Regions from separate parts of the Bradyrhizobium sp. UFLA05-109 genome, predicted to be linked through region 3. Evidence: predicted binding sites of a transcription regulator. Region 3 holds the regulator's gene; each other region holds the start of a gene.
What was found. The regulator PhoB, encoded in region 3, activates phosphate uptake and scavenging genes when phosphate is short. The targets are predictions, from matches to a motif close to TGTCATNNANCTGTCAT.
Positions count from the first base shown of each region.

Region 1: the regulator PhoB is predicted to act here: its motif matches at 2,755-2,771, upstream of phnC (phosphonate ABC transporter ATP-binding protein).
Region 2: the regulator PhoB is predicted to act here: its motif matches at 3,565-3,581, upstream of pstS (phosphate ABC transporter substrate-binding protein PstS).

Region 1 is NZ_JBBIAR010000051.1:46,421-51,380, forward strand. It holds gene Q3C01_RS31030 (hypothetical protein) at 1-124, shown strand, start outside; gene Q3C01_RS31035 (DUF1045 domain-containing protein) at 131-829, opposite strand; gene Q3C01_RS31040 (alpha-D-ribose 1-methylphosphonate 5-triphosphate diphosphatase) at 849-2,042, opposite strand; gene Q3C01_RS31045 (transferase hexapeptide repeat family protein) at 2,039-2,707, opposite strand; gene phnC (phosphonate ABC transporter ATP-binding protein) at 2,882-3,691, shown strand; gene phnD (phosphonate ABC transporter substrate-binding protein) at 3,745-4,674, shown strand; gene phnE (phosphonate ABC transporter, permease protein PhnE) at 4,751-4,960, shown strand, end outside.
Region 2 is NZ_JBBIAR010000032.1:59,616-64,575, forward strand. It holds gene Q3C01_RS23430 (patatin-like phospholipase family protein) at 1-563, shown strand, start outside; gene Q3C01_RS23435 (acetoacetate decarboxylase) at 621-1,358, shown strand; partial or broken gene Q3C01_RS23440 (efflux RND transporter permease subunit) at 1,480-1,614, shown strand; gene Q3C01_RS23445 (RidA family protein) at 1,689-2,165, shown strand; gene pstS (phosphate ABC transporter substrate-binding protein PstS) at 2,469-3,518, opposite strand; gene Q3C01_RS23455 (cation:proton antiporter domain-containing protein) at 3,716-4,960, opposite strand, start outside.
Region 3 is NZ_JBBIAR010000042.1:66,593-71,552, forward strand. It holds gene pstA (phosphate ABC transporter permease PstA) at 1-646, shown strand, start outside; gene pstB (phosphate ABC transporter ATP-binding protein PstB) at 643-1,461, shown strand; gene phoU (phosphate signaling complex protein PhoU) at 1,473-2,189, shown strand; gene phoB (phosphate regulon transcriptional regulator PhoB) at 2,204-2,911, shown strand; gene Q3C01_RS27860 (GcrA family cell cycle regulator) at 2,996-3,508, opposite strand; gene Q3C01_RS27865 (aspartate aminotransferase family protein) at 3,964-4,960, shown strand, end outside.

The DNA of each region.
Region 1 (4,960 bases), on a different contig from region 3:
GGTCTACCGCTATCTCGGTCTTAAGTTCGTGTCGCGAAGCTGGTTCAATCTGGATGCGGCTTGGGCCGCGAGCCTCGTCCTGGTCGGCGCCGTCGCTCTCGCGTTCAACCTCGCGAGCTGGTGATGAGCCTTAGCTGGCGAGCGGCCACTCGCCGATGATGTGAAAGCGTGCCGCGGCGTTTTCCTGGCGAAACAGCGCGATGCGGTCGATGGCAAGCGTTACAAGGCGCAGCTCCGCAAACCGCTTCCGCAGCATCTCGACGATCGGTGCACGCCGCTCTGCATCGAGCCGGCCCGTGAGCGTCATGTGGAAGCGGAATTCTTCCATCACGTAAGGGTAGCCCCAGCGATCGAGATAGTCGCGCTGCCGCTCGGGCAGCCCATCCGGGTTGCGCCTCGCGCGATCGTTCGCCGTCAGCGACGCGCGGAACGCATCGAAATCGCGCACGCAGTCGGCGGCAAGCTGGGTCAATTCGCTGACGGGCTCGGACGGGATCACCGCAATGAAGCCGCTGATGGAATCCACGATCGGACGAATCACGGGAATCGGCCGCGGCTTGCTGGCAAACGCTGCGCACGCCGCAACCAGCTCGGCCTCGGTCTTGCCGCCCGCCAGCGCCATCGGCGCCTTCAGCGTGCCGTGAAAACCGTATTTGCGGGGATCGGCCGTGACGTCGTGCCAATCGGCTGCAAGATGCAGCGCTTCGGCAGGGAAAGGCAACTCACGGCCGCTATGGGCATCATAGCCAAGCAGCTCGGCGCCGAAGCGCGACAGCATGCTGTCGGCATCGGCGGCATAGTAGATCGCGTAGCGGGGAAAATCGGTCATCGCCTCAGGTATAGCGGGTTCAGACGGTGGCGACAGCTTCACGCGGCGTCGCGATTGAGCCCAGCAGGCGCGTGCCATCGGTGAGGTAGACGAGCTTGCCAGCGGCGATCACCGCGACCACCCGCGGCCGCAGCGGCACGGTATCGTCGACCAGCAGGATGTCGGCGCGCTGTCCCTCCTTGATCATACCGCGATCGGAGAGGCCTGCGGCCTCTGCCGGGGCTTCCGAGATCAGCTTCCAGGCCTGCGCCAGTGGAAGCACGCCATCAGCGGCGAGCCGGAAGGCGGCGAGCAATTGCGCCGGATAGTAATAGTCGGAGGCCAGCACCGAGCAGAGCCCTTTGGCGATCATGTCGGACGCCTTGGTCCAGCCGGTATGGCTGCCGCCACGCACCACATTCGGCGCGCCATAGATGATGGCGTCGCCTGCGCTTGCTGCTTCCCGCGCGGTTTCCTCGTTGACTGGAAATTCGGCGATCGTGGCGCCCATGTCACGATACGCCTTGCGCATCGCCGGCGTTGCGTCGTCATGCGAGAGCATCCGCACCTCGGCCGCGCGCACCGCGGCAGCAAGCCGCGCAGTCGTCGCCGGGACGTCCGCCGCGCGAGCGGCGATACGGCCGACCAGCTCTTCAAAAGCCGTGTCGGACAGTCCGGTCCGGTCAACCAAGCGGCCGCGCTTGTTCGGCTTTGCCAGATCGCGGATGGTCGCAGCCATGTGATCGTTGAAGGCGAACAGATCGATCCGTCCTTCGGCGAGCCATTGGCCGATCTCGTCCTCTGCATCGAGATTGTAGGTCTCGTGCCGTAGATGGAAGCGGGTGTCGGCAGCCAATTGCGGGCGTAGCCGCTCGATCGCCTCCAGCAGGCGCCGCGCATTGTCGCCAGAGCGCAGGCCCGGTTCCCACGACCATGTCGTGCCATGGAAGACGGTGGTGATGCCGTTGCTGACGACCTGCCGGTCGCTGTCGGCGAGCGCCACGTCGATCGGGAAGTCGACGCCCGGGCGCGGCATCATCTGCCGCTCGAAGGCATCGCCATGCAGGTCGACGATGCCCGGCAGGAGCAAAAGATTGCGGGCGTCGATCGCAAGCGGTACGCGACCGCGGCCGCGGTCGATCGCTGCGATGTCCTGTCCGGAAACGACGAGTGAGGTTTCGACGATCTCCGTGCCGATCAGGGCCCGGCCGCCTTCAAGGAATATTTCGGTCACGCGAGGACGCTTCGCTTGCTGGGAGAGGATTGGTTGGCAACGATCCGTGCTTCGTACTTTGCGAGGAAATCTTCAATCCCGAGCTTGCGGAAATCAGGCAAGGCCTCACGCAAGCTTTCGTGATCCCAGTCCCACCACGCGAGCCTTGCCAGGCGGCCGGCGATCTCGTCGGAGAACCGCCGCCGGACCGGGCGGGCCGGATTACCTGCGACGATCGTGTAGGCGGGCACGTCCTTGGTGACGATGGCACCTGCGGCTACCACGGCGCCGGTGCCGATATTGCGGCCCGGCAGCACGATCGCACCGTGGCCGATCCAGACGTCATGGCCGATGCGGACGTGATGCTGGCGCCGCCACTCGAAGAACTCGGCCTCGTCGCTCTCACCCGGAAAATAGGCACTCGCGCGATAGGTGAAATGCGCCTGGCTGGCGCGCTGCATCGGGTGATTGCCGGGATTGATGCGCGTCATCGCCGCGATCGAGCAGAATTTTCCGATTGTCGTGTAGGTGATCTGGGAATCGTTCACAACGTAGGAATAGTCGCCCATCGTCACCTCGTGCAGGATCGTGCGCGCGCCGACCTCGCAATAGGCGCCGAGCTTGATCTCGTGCAGCTTGGCGGTGGGATCGATGGTCGGTTGGACCGAAAGCGCTTTGGCGACCATGGTGCATCCGTCAAAAGGGGGGAGGGATCTCGTCTTCGAGCGGCTTGATGACGATGTCATGACGCAGAGATGACGGGGGACGAGGTGCGTAGGATCGCCGCACCGCAGTGGCCCTGTCACACAAATGTAAAGCGGCGGCGTTAGCGGTGGCCCCAGCTAGTTGGGAGCCCCTGCATGCTGGTGCTTGAAGGTCTGACGTGCCGCTTCGGCACAAAAGCCGCGGTGGATGGTGCTTCGTTTGAGATCACCCCCGGCGGCTTTGTCGGCGTGATCGGCCGTTCCGGCGCTGGCAAGTCGACCTTGCTGCGGACCATCAATCGCCTGGTGACACCAACAGAGGGACGCATCCTGTTCGACGGCGTCGACGTCACCGCGCTGCGCGGCAAGGAGCTGCGGCAATGGCGCGCCCGCGCTGCGATGATCTTCCAGCAGTTCAATCTCGTCGGCCGTCTCGACGTGCTCACCAACGTGCTGATGGGACGCCTTGCCGCGATGCCGGCCTGGCGCTCGCTCACGCAGACCTGGCTGGAAGAGGACAAGGCGCTGGCGATGTCGGCGCTGGAGCAGTTCGACATGGCCTCGCTCGCGGCCCAGCGCACTGACCAGCTTTCCGGTGGCCAGCAGCAGCGCGTCGCGATCGCCCGCGCGCTGGTGCAGCAGCCCGATCTCATCCTAGCCGACGAGCCGATCGCCTCGCTCGACCCGCGCAACACCAAAATCGTGATGGATGCGTTGCTGCGCATCAACAAGCATTTCGGCATCACCGTGATCTGCAACCTGCATTCGCTCGATCTGGCGCGCAGCTACTGCGATCGCCTGATCGGCATGGCGGCGGGCCGCGTGGTGTTCGATGGCGCGCCGTCGGCGCTCACCGAGCACGTGGCGCGCGAGCTCTACGATCTCGAAGCCAGTGAAGTCATGGGCGGCACGCCGCTGCCCGCGCCCGAAGGTGTTCCGGCACTCGGCACCGCTGCCGCCGCCTGAGCGGCGACCCAATTTTTTTGTGTTCACCGCGTTCAACCGATCAAGAGGGTATCATGATCACTCGTCGCATCGTCCTTGCCGGCGCCGCCGCACTGGCTTTCTCCGCTTCCGCTTCCGCCGAGGATTGGAGGGCAAAATATCCGGAGATCACCTTTGCGGCGATCCCGGCCGAGAACGGCTCGGGCACTACCGAGCGCTACGCCCCCTTCATCAGCTATCTGTCCAAGGAACTCGGCATCAAGGTCACGCTGCGTGTTGCAAATGACTACGCTGCCCTCATCGAGGGCCAGCGCGCCGGCAATATCCATATCGGCTATTACGGTCCGGCGTCCTTTGCGCGCGCCCGCCTCACCGGCGTGAAGACCGATGCCTTCGTCATCGACGTCAATTCCGACGGCTCGAAGGGCTATTACTCCGTGTTCTACGTGCTGGCGAAGTCGCCGTACCAGAAGATCGAGGACCTCAAGGGCAAGAATCTCGGGCTTGTTGACCCGAATTCCACGTCCGGCAACAACATGCCCCGCTTCAAGCTGAACGCGATGGGCATCGATCCCGATGCCTACTTCTCCAAGGTGGTCTTCACCGGCAGCCACGAGAACGCCGTTCTCGCGCTCGCCCAGGGCACCGTCGACGTCGCCGCCAATTGGTGGAACGCCGATGACGACTCCAACCTGACCCGCATGCTCAACAAGGGCATGGTAAAGTCGGCCGACGGCACCGTGATGAAGAAGGAGGACTTCCGCATCATCGTGAAGTCCGACCTCATCATCAACGACCCCTATGCCTATCTCAGCGATCTGCCCGAGGACATGAAGGCCGCGATCAAGAAGGCCTTCCTGGAGGCGGCGCAGAAGGATCCCGAGGCATTCAAGAAGCTCTCCGACGGCAAGAACAAGCCTTGGGAGCCGATCGCCACCGACGACTACAACAAGACGATCGAGCTGATCAAATTCGTCGACAATCTGCGTAAGAAGGCGTCCTGATCGAACGGGACGACGCACCTGGAGCCGGGTCAATTGACCCGGCTCTTTTCTATGTCGAGCCTTGTCCGCTGACCCCATGACCATCGCGGTTTCGATCCTTCCCGAGCAGCAACTGACTGCGCTGAACGCGGCCTATCGCCACGCGGTGGCGCGCAAGCGCCTGCGGCTGTTCGCTGGCGCTACGCTGTTCATCGCCGCGCTGATCCTCGCCGCGATCGGGGCCGAGGTGAATTTGCGGACGCTCTTCACCTATTTCGGCAATTTCGTCAGCTATTTTGACCGTATC
Region 2 (4,960 bases), on a different contig from region 3:
CCGGCTTCCCTGCCATCGAGATCGAGGGCGAGCACTATTGGGATGGTGGCCTCGTCTCGAACACGCCGCTCCAGTGGCTTGTGACGAACACGCGCGTGACGGGCCAGCGGATGCCTGACGCTCTCGTGTTTCAGGTCGATCTGTGGAGCGCACGCGGCGAGTTCCCGCGCAACCTCGCGGAAGTCGCGACCCGTCAGAAGGAGATCCAATACTCGAGCCGCACCCGCGCCTTCACGAATTTCCTCAAGCTGCTGCACAGGGTGGAATCTTCCGTCGCCACGCTCCTTGACCAGCTGCCGGACGAGTTCAAGCGAAGCGATGAAGCCAAGTTCCTGGCCTCGAGCTCGCAACGCCGTGCTTACAACCTCGTGCACCTCATCTATCGACCGAGGGGCTACGAAGGCGACTCGAAAGACTATGAGTTCTCCCGGATGTCCATGGCGGAGCATTGGCGTTCCGGCTACCACGACGCCATGCGCACGCTGCGCCATCCCGAGGTACTCGAGCGCGCCGGCAATGGCCACGAGTTGACCATCTTCGACTTTAGCGGTGATCGCGATTGAGCCGCGGGCCGCGAGACGCGGCGCCCCTTCGACACACATACATCAGGAGATTCAGCGATGAGAGAAAACGACATTCGCGAGCGAGCATTTGCGATGCCATTGACGAGCCCGGCCTATCCGCCGGGGCCCTATCGCTTCGTCAATCGCGAGTATCTGATCATTACCTACCGAACCGATCCGGAGAAGCTGCGCGCACTGGTGCCGGAGCCACTTGTGTCGGACGGCGACATAGTCAAATACGAGTTCATCCGCATGCCGGATTCGACCGGCTTCGGCGACTACACCGAGACGGGCCAGGTCATTCCGGTCACGTTCCGCGGCCGCCAGGGCGGCTATTCGCACTGCATGTTCCTCAACGACGAGGGGCCGATCGCCGGCGGCCGCGAGCTCTGGGGCTTCCCCAAGAAGCTCGCCGATCCTACGCTACACATCGAGATCGACGCGCTTGTCGGCACGCTCGACTACGGCCCGGTGCGCATCGCCACCGGCTCAATGGGCTACAAGCACAAGACTTCGGATTTGGCGGCGGTGAAGGCATCGCTCGCGGCGCCGAACTTCCTCCTCAAGATCATTCCGCATGTCGACGGCACACCGCGCATCTGCGAGCTCGTCGAGTACTATCTCGAGGACATTACCGTCAAAGGCGCCTGGACCGGCCCGGCCGCGCTCGACCTCCACGCGCATGCGCTGGCACCGGTGGCCGAACTGCCAGTGCTCGAGGTCTTGTCGGGCGTCCACGTTATCGCCGATCTGACCCTCGGCCTGGGCAAGGTCGTGCACGACTACTTGCGCTGAAAGGCGAAGGCTGGCTCATGCAGCCCGCGCGCGTCTCAAGCGCAGTTCGCCGTCTTCAAGGACGTCTTGCGGGCGGTCCCACCTCACGCCTGAACTGAGAGCGCCGACCTACGCCGCATTGGTGATGACGTCGTTCGCCTTCATCCTCGGCGTCGTGCGGCTGGTGCTCGCAACCGGCGCTGGCGCCAGCGCCCGCAAGTCGATCGGCGTCACCGTGTTTTCGGGCATGCTGGCCCCGACCTGCCGTGTTACCCTCCGTTGGTCGTCCTCAAGCGTTGATTGAGGATCGAATGAAGCGGCGGGAGTTCAGAGCACCAAGAGGAGGGTGAAATGAACAAACTGTTCAACACTGCGCTCACGTTGGTTGGTACAGGTGGGTTCGCTATCTCGTTTGTCACTCCGGTACCGGCGGAAACCGAACAAGTTCACTTCTACAACTCGCCTGCGGCGGCAGCGGCGAAATTGCCATTCAGTCAGGCAGTACGGGTTGGAGACGTTTTGTATATGTCAGGGGCAATCGGCGTCTTGCCGGGCAAAATGGAGTTGGCTTCGGGTGGGATAGAACCGGAGACGAAGCAGACGATGGAGAATATCGGAGAGGTCTTGAAGGGAAACGGCCTGACTTTCGACGACGTTTTCAAATGCACCGCAATGCTCGCGGACATGTCAAAATGGGGTGCATTCAACAAGGTTTATGTGACGTATTTCAAACCAGAGCATATGCCCGCGCGTTCCGCGCTGGGCGCTAACGGTTTGGCTTTGGGTGCCCAAGTAGAGTTGGAATGCTGGGCGTTCGCCCGCAAATAGGTGGTTGGTCGGATGCGATCACTCTGACGCTGGATGACCGCTTCTGGCCCATGACGTCGATCCCGGAAGTGCTCGGTATGGCCGCTGTTGAAGGATAACCGGGCCACCTTGCGAAAGCGCGAGGTCCACGACGCGTAGTGCAAGATCGTGGTGTGTTACGGACTTGCCGATTGGTGTGGGTGGCGGGCTGCGGCGACACAGCGCCACGGGAGGCAGTAATGCCATCGTCATCGGCCGTGCCGCGGCGCTCGGCAAGCCAAGCACAGAGCACGCGGTGCTCCCACGCGCACAACGCCTCAGATGTCATTGCTTGCTGGCTGCCGATGCCGACATCGTGGCGGCTTGGAGGCTCTGCTGCCAATACAACTCGATTTGCTGAATCAACGCGGCCGGCAAGGGAACGTAGTTGAGCATTTCTGCCTGGGATCTGCCGCTTTCTAGGGACCAGCGAACGAAGTCGACGGTGGTTTCCGCCCTCTCCGGCGACTTCGGTTGCTTGTGCATCAACACGAATGTCGTGGCCGTGATGGGGTATGCATCTTCCCCGGGAGCATTGGTGAGAACGAGATAGAAATCTTTCGCCGTCGTCCAGGCTGCGCTCGAGGCTGCTGCCTGGAATGATGCGGCATTGGGGCTGACGAAGTTGCCGGCGCTGTTCTGCACCGCGCCGAAGGAGATCCTGTCGAGCCGTTGCAGCGCGTAGGAATATTCAAGGTAACCGATCGAGCCGGGGACCAGACTGACGAGCGAGGCGACGCCATCATTGCCTTTCCCGCCCAGCCCGAGTGGCCACTCGACCGAGGTGCCCTCTCCTACGCTCGCCTTCCATTGCGAACTGACCTTCGAGAGATAGTTCGACCAGTTGAACGTTGTCCCGGACCCATCGATGCGATGGACGACGGTGATCGACTTGGCCGGCAGCTTCAGATCAGGGTTGATCGCCTGAATGGCCGGATCATTCCATGATCTCAGCCTGCCGAGGTAGATGTCCGCGAGCATCTGCCCTGTGAAGCGAATCTGGCCCGGCTTCACGCCCTCGATATTGACGACCGGAACGACGCCCCCGATCACGATCGGGAATTGCAACATGCCGAGTTTCTCCAGCTCTTTCGGATCGAGCGGCATATCGGTCGCGCCAAAATCGACGGCTTCCTTCTTGATCAAGCCGACGCCGATGCTCGAGCCCACCGCTTGATAAGTGACAGTGTTGCCGGTTGTCGCCTTGTAGGCGTCGATCCATTTCGCCATCACGGGCGAAACGAAAGTGGAGCCCGCACCCTTGGTCTCGGCGGCCAGGCTTTGGGTCGCAATGACAAGGGCGGTGAAAATGAACGGTAGCCGGAAAAGCGCCATCATGGACTCAACCCTATCAAGTCGAGCAAGCAGCACGTGTGGCATATGTCACAAAAATGTAACAAAAACGAAATGTCGGCGCCAGCAAATTTCGCGTTTCACTTTGGGTCCAAAGTGGCCCCGCTTGTGAGTGGCCGCCACACGCACGGGTTAACCAAGACTGGTGAGCCCGACCTGGAAGCCGCCGAGGTGAAGTCCTAGGCTTTCTCTGCGGGCGTCTGGCGTGCCTCTCCGCTTGATACCAGAAGCACCGAAACCTTCGACTGCCTGAGCACCGCATCAGCAACGCCGCCCAAGGAGAGACGATCGGCCTGGATGCGGTCGACGCCCATGACCACGAGATCGACATCGGTGGTTTCGATTTCCCGGAGGATCGCCGCCTCCGGCGCCCGGCTCACGCGCAACGTCGTTGTGATGTCAACGTCGTAACGGGCGGCGAGATCGCTGGCGTCCTTCAGAATGCCTGCCTCCTGGCTCAATCCGCGCGACGCACCGCGCTGCGCGCCTTTGTCCCGGGTCGTCGCCACATAGATCACGCGGAGCGAGCCTGATCCCGCCTGCGCCAGCGCGACCGCGACTTCCGCGCCGCGCTTGGAGACGCCGCTGCCGGAGACCGGAACGAGAATGTTGAGCGCGTCGGGCATCGGTTGCTTCAAGTGCTTGCCCTTGGCTGCCACGATCGCAAGCGGTCCTTCGAACTGCGCTGCGATGTCTTCGACCTTCCGATCGAAACGGTCCTTGGTCGCGGTGACCTTGTCGACGCCCACGACCAGCAGGTCAAAACCCTTCCGCGCTTCGTCGGCGATCGCCTCGCCCAGCTCCGCCCGCCTGGTTCGCGTGATCACGTCGACATGGCCACCCTCTCCGCCGCCATCGCCGGCGACGGCTTCGGCAGCTTTCTTCACCACGGCTTCGTGACTCTCCCCTTCGCTGGCTCCCTTTTCCTTTCTTTGTTCCTCCGCTCGTCGGCCAATATGCAGCACCGTGATCGGCAGGCCGCGCGTGCCGGCGATCAGGCCCGCGATGTGGGCAGCAAAGGTGGCATTGACGCTCTCGTCCAGCGCCAGCAAGGGCCGCTCGAGATTGGCTACAAAACCGCGTTTCTCGAATTCCTCGCGCTCCAGCCGCTCCCTCTCTTCCTTGTTCATCGGCAGCTTCGACAGCGCCGCGCGCAGCATCGGCGGCATTGCCATTGTCGTCACGATCGCCATCGTCACGATCATCGTGAACAGGTTCTGGCTGAGCACGCCGATGGAGAGGCCGATGGTCGCGATGATGACCTCTGTCGAGCCGCGCGCGTTCATCCCGCTCGCGAGCGCCAGCGATTCCCGGTAGCTCAGACCGCCTACGGTGCCGCCGACAAACGCGCCGCCGAACTTGCCGACGCTCGCGATCAGGACGAGCAGCCCGGTGAGCATCAGCAGATAGGGATCGCGAAGCAC
Region 3 (4,960 bases):
CATCATCGGTTCGATCATCATGACCGTGATCGGCGTCGGCATCGGCGCACCGCTCGGCATGTTCGCCGGCACCTATCTCGCCGAATACGGCCGCAACGACAAGCTGACCTCGGTGATCCGCTTCATCAACGACATCCTCTTGTCGGCGCCCTCGATCATCATCGGCCTGTTCATCTATGGCGCGGTGGTGGTGCCGATGCGTGGCTTCTCCGCGATCGCCGGCGCGCTGGCGCTCGCCGTCATCGTGATCCCGGTCGTGCTGCGCACCACCGAGGACATGCTGTTGCTGGTGCCGAACGCGTTGCGTGAGGCGGCTTCCGCCCTCGGTCTGCCACGCTCGCTGGTGATCAAGCGGATCGCCTACCGCGCGGCGCGCTCCGGCCTCATCACCGGCGTGCTGCTCGCGACCGCCCGCGTCGCCGGCGAGACCGCGCCGCTACTGTTCACCGCGCTGTCGAACCAGTTCTTCAGCCTGAGCCTGAACAAGACGATGGCGAACCTGCCGGTCACCATCAACAACTTCGTTCAGAGCCCCTACGCCTATTGGAAGCAACTGGCCTGGAGCGGGGCGCTTCTGATCACCCTGACCGTGCTTGCCCTGAACATTGGCGCGCGCATTCTTGGCGCCGAGAGGACTGCAAAATGAGCGATCTGTCCGTTTCCGTAGGTTCCACCGGGCGTCAGGCCTCGCCGACGCTGCCTGAGGCTCCGGCCAAGGTGACGGTGCGCAACCTCAACTTTTATTACGGCGAACACCACGCGCTGAAGAACATCAACATGACGCTCGGCACCAACCGCGTCACGGCGTTCATCGGCCCGTCCGGCTGCGGCAAGTCGACCCTGCTGCGCATCTTCAACCGGATGTACGATCTCTATCCGGGGCAGCGCGCCACCGGTCAGCTGATGCTGGACCAGACCAACATCCTCGACCCCAAGCTCGACCTCAACCTGCTGCGTGCCCGGGTCGGCATGGTGTTCCAGAAGCCGACGCCGTTCCCGATGACGATCTATGAGAACATCGCCTTCGGCATCCGCCTCTATGAGAAGATCTCCAAGTCCGAGATGGACGACCGGGTCGAGAAGGCGCTGCGCGGTGGTGCGCTGTGGAACGAAGTCAAGGACAAGCTCAACGCCTCCGGCCTGTCGCTCTCCGGTGGCCAGCAGCAGCGTCTCTGCATCGCCCGCACCGTGGCGGTGCGCCCCGAGGTGATCCTGTTCGACGAGCCCTGCTCGGCGCTCGATCCGATCTCGACCGCCAAGGTCGAGGAGCTGATCCAGGAGCTCGCCGAGAACTACACGATCGCGATCGTCACCCACAACATGCAGCAGGCGGCGCGCGTCTCCGACAAGACCGCCTTCATGTATCTCGGCGAGCTCATCGAGTTCGACGAGACCAGCAAGATCTTCACGTCGCCCAGCGACCGGCGTACCCAGGACTACATCACCGGCCGCTTCGGCTGAGGAGACAGGAAATGGCTTCTGAACATACCGCAAAGGCCTTCGACACCGACCTCCAGGAGCTTACGCGGCTCGTTGCGGAGATGGGTGGCCTTGCCGAGCGCATGATCGTCGATTCCGTCGATGCGCTGATCCGCCGTGACGTCGCGCTCGGCCAGCGCGTGGTAGCAACCGACGCCGAGATCGACGCGCTCCAGAAGAAGATCGAGGAGCGCGCCGTGCTCACGATCGCGCGCCGCCAGCCGATGGCTGTCGACCTGCGCGAGATCGTCGGCGCCATGCGCGTTGCGACCGATCTGGAGCGCATCGGCGACCTCGCCAAGAACATGGGCAAGCGCGTCGCCGCGCTCGAGACCGATTTCCATCCGCTAAAGCTGTTCCGCGGCCTGGAGCACATGACCGACCTCGTGCAGCAGCAGGTCAAGTCGGTGCTGGACGCCTATGCCGCGCATGATCTGCCAGCGGCGATGATGGTGTGGAAGGGCGACGAGGAGGTCGACGCGATCTGCACTTCGCTGTTCCGCGAGCTCCTGACCTACATGATGGAGGATCCGCGCAACATTTCGTTCTGCATCCATTTGATGTTCTGCGCCAAGAATATCGAGCGGATCGGCGACCATGCGACCAACATCGCCGAGACCGTCTTCTATATGATCGAAGGTCAGGCCATCGCGGACAAGCGTCCGAAGGGCGACATGACCACCTTCGCCACGACCGTGCCGAACACTTAAGGAGCGACGACGCCATGGGCGCACGCATTCTGGTTGTTGAGGACGAGGAAGCGCTGACCGAGCTATTGCGCTATAACCTCGAAGGCGACGGCTACGATGTCGAGACGGTGATGCGCGGCGACGACGCCGACACCCGTCTCAAAGAGCACATCCCCGACCTGATCGTGCTCGACTGGATGCTGCCGGGCCTGTCCGGCATCGAGCTGTGTCGCAGGCTTCGCGCCAGGCCCGAGACCAAGCAGCTGCCGATCATCATGCTCACGGCGCGCGGTGAGGAGAGCGAGCGGGTGCGCGGGCTTGCGACCGGCGCCGACGACTACATCGTCAAGCCGTTCTCGGTGCCCGAGTTGCTCGCACGCGTGAAGGGCCTCCTGCGGCGTGCAAGCCCCGAGCGGCTTGCGACCATACTCGCCTATGGCGACATCGAGCTCGACCGCGAGAAGCGCCGCGTCGCCCGCTCGGGCAGGCCGATCGACCTCGGCCCGACCGAATATCGCCTCCTGGAGTTCTTCCTGGAGCATCCCGGCCGGGTGTTCTCGCGCGAGCAGCTGCTCGACAGCGTCTGGGGCCGTGACATCTATATCGATGAGCGCACCGTCGACGTCCATATCGGCCGTCTGCGCAAGCTGCTCAATCTCGGCCGCGAGCAGGATCCGATCCGCACGGTCCGCGGCGCCGGCTACGCGCTGGATGATCGTTTCGCGAAGGCTGAGCAAACGTAAAAAAAAGCGCGCCAAATGGCGCGCTGACGTTTCTCGATCAGGCGTCCCGGCCCTGCGCCGGGACGTTGTCGTTTGTGGCTGAACTCAGCGTGTTCCCGGCTTAGCCGGTGCGCGCCGACGATCCGCCGCCGGCTGGTAGGCGACGCGCGAGTGCTGCGCGCAATAGGGCAGGCCCGAGAGCGACTTGCCGCCGCAGAAGAAGAAATCCGGGCTCGAGGGATCGCCGACCGGCCAGTGGCAGGTCGCTTCGTTGAGCTCGAGCAGCGACAGGCGCTGGCTCATCGGTACGACATTGTCATAGGTGATGGGATCGGGCTCCACCTCGACCTCGAAGGCTTGGGCGAGGGCGGTGTTGCCGCGCGAGATCGGCCGGCTCACCCGCATCATGTGCTGCGCGGGGCGTGCCTTGCGCGGCCGGGGAGCCGCCGAGGACGGGGTCTTGGCGCGACCGGACAGGCCCAGCCGGTGCACCTTGCCGATTACGGCGTTGCGCGTCACATTCCCGAGTTCGGCAGCGATCTGGCTGGCCGAAAGCCCGGCTTCCCAGAGCTTTTTCAATTGCTCGACGCGATCGTCGGACCAGGTCAAAACCGTCATTGCACCCTTCCCCTCGCCGCGCGCCAGCCAATCCTTGGGGCCACGTGGCGATGTCTAAGCCTCGAAAAACCCGTGCCGTCAGAATCCCTTAAGGCTCGCCGGGCGCGAAAAACGCACCTGAACGTTACGCCGGTACATGAGGACTTAGAGGATCAGAACTGCTGCACGAGATGTCGTATCTGACAGGAGAAACGCTACAATATGGCGTGACTCCCGCGCAAGAGTCTGCGGCTCCGCGTCCACATGTTCCGTCTTAAAAAACTCTCAAAATCGCCACCGCAAGACTACGGGCCGCGCGCCTCGCACGGCCTTCTGGCGGCATTGACAGCGGTTTTTCCAAGCATAAAATGGTGTCACGTGCCGCCCTTAAAAGGCGGCACGTTTCGTTTTCCGGGCAGGTCAATGATGCGCTGCGCAACGCAGCCTCAGCCGGCCCCAACATCCAAGTGACCGTCATGACCAAGAGCGCCGCGACGCATCTGCTTCCCGTTTTCGCCAGGGCCGAGCTCGGCTTCGAGCGCGGCGAAGGCTGCTGGCTGGTCGCAACCAGTGGCGAGCGCTATCTCGATTTCACATCGGGTGTCGCCGTGAATGCGCTCGGTCACGCACATCCGCATCTGGTCAAGGCCCTGCAGGAGCAGGCGACAAAGCTCTGGCACATGTCGAACCTGTTCCAGAGCCCGGATGGCGAGAAGCTCGCGGTCAGGCTCTGCAACGAGAGCTTTGCGGACTTCGTGTTCTTCTGCAATTCCGGCGCTGAGGCGATGGAATGCGTGATCAAGGTGGTGCGCCGCTATCACGCCACCAAGGGCCATCCCGAGCGCTACCGCATGATCACTTTCGAGGGCGCGTTCCACGGCCGCACGCTGGCAACGCTCGCTGCCACGGGGTCTGCAAAATATCTCGAAGGCTTTGGTCCGCCGATGGACGGGTTCGACCAGGTGCCGCATGGCGATCTGGAAGCCGTCAAGAAGGCGATCGGCCCACAGACTGCGGGCATCCTGATCGAGCCGATCCAGGGCGAGGGCGGCGTGCGCTCTGCTCCTCCCGCATTCTATCGCGCGCTGCGCCAGCTCTGTGACGAGCATGGGCTGTTGCTCGCCTTCGACGAGGTGCAGACCGGCATGGGCCGCACCGGCGAACTCTTTGCACATCGCCGCCTCGGCGTAACCCCCGACGTGATGTCGCTTGCGAAAGCACTCGGCGGCGGCTTTCCGATCGGCGCGTGCCTTGCGACCGCCGAGGCGGCCTCCGGCATGACGCCCGGCTCGCACGGCTCGACTTTCGGCGGCAATCCGCTCGCCGTGTCCGCGGCGAACGCCGTGCTCGACGTCATGCTCAAGCCCGGTTTCTTCGATCACGTGCAGAAGATGTCGCTGCTGCTCAAGCAGAAGCTCGCCTCCGTGATCGACCGCCATCCGGATGTCGTCAGCGAAGTGCGCGGCGAGGGGC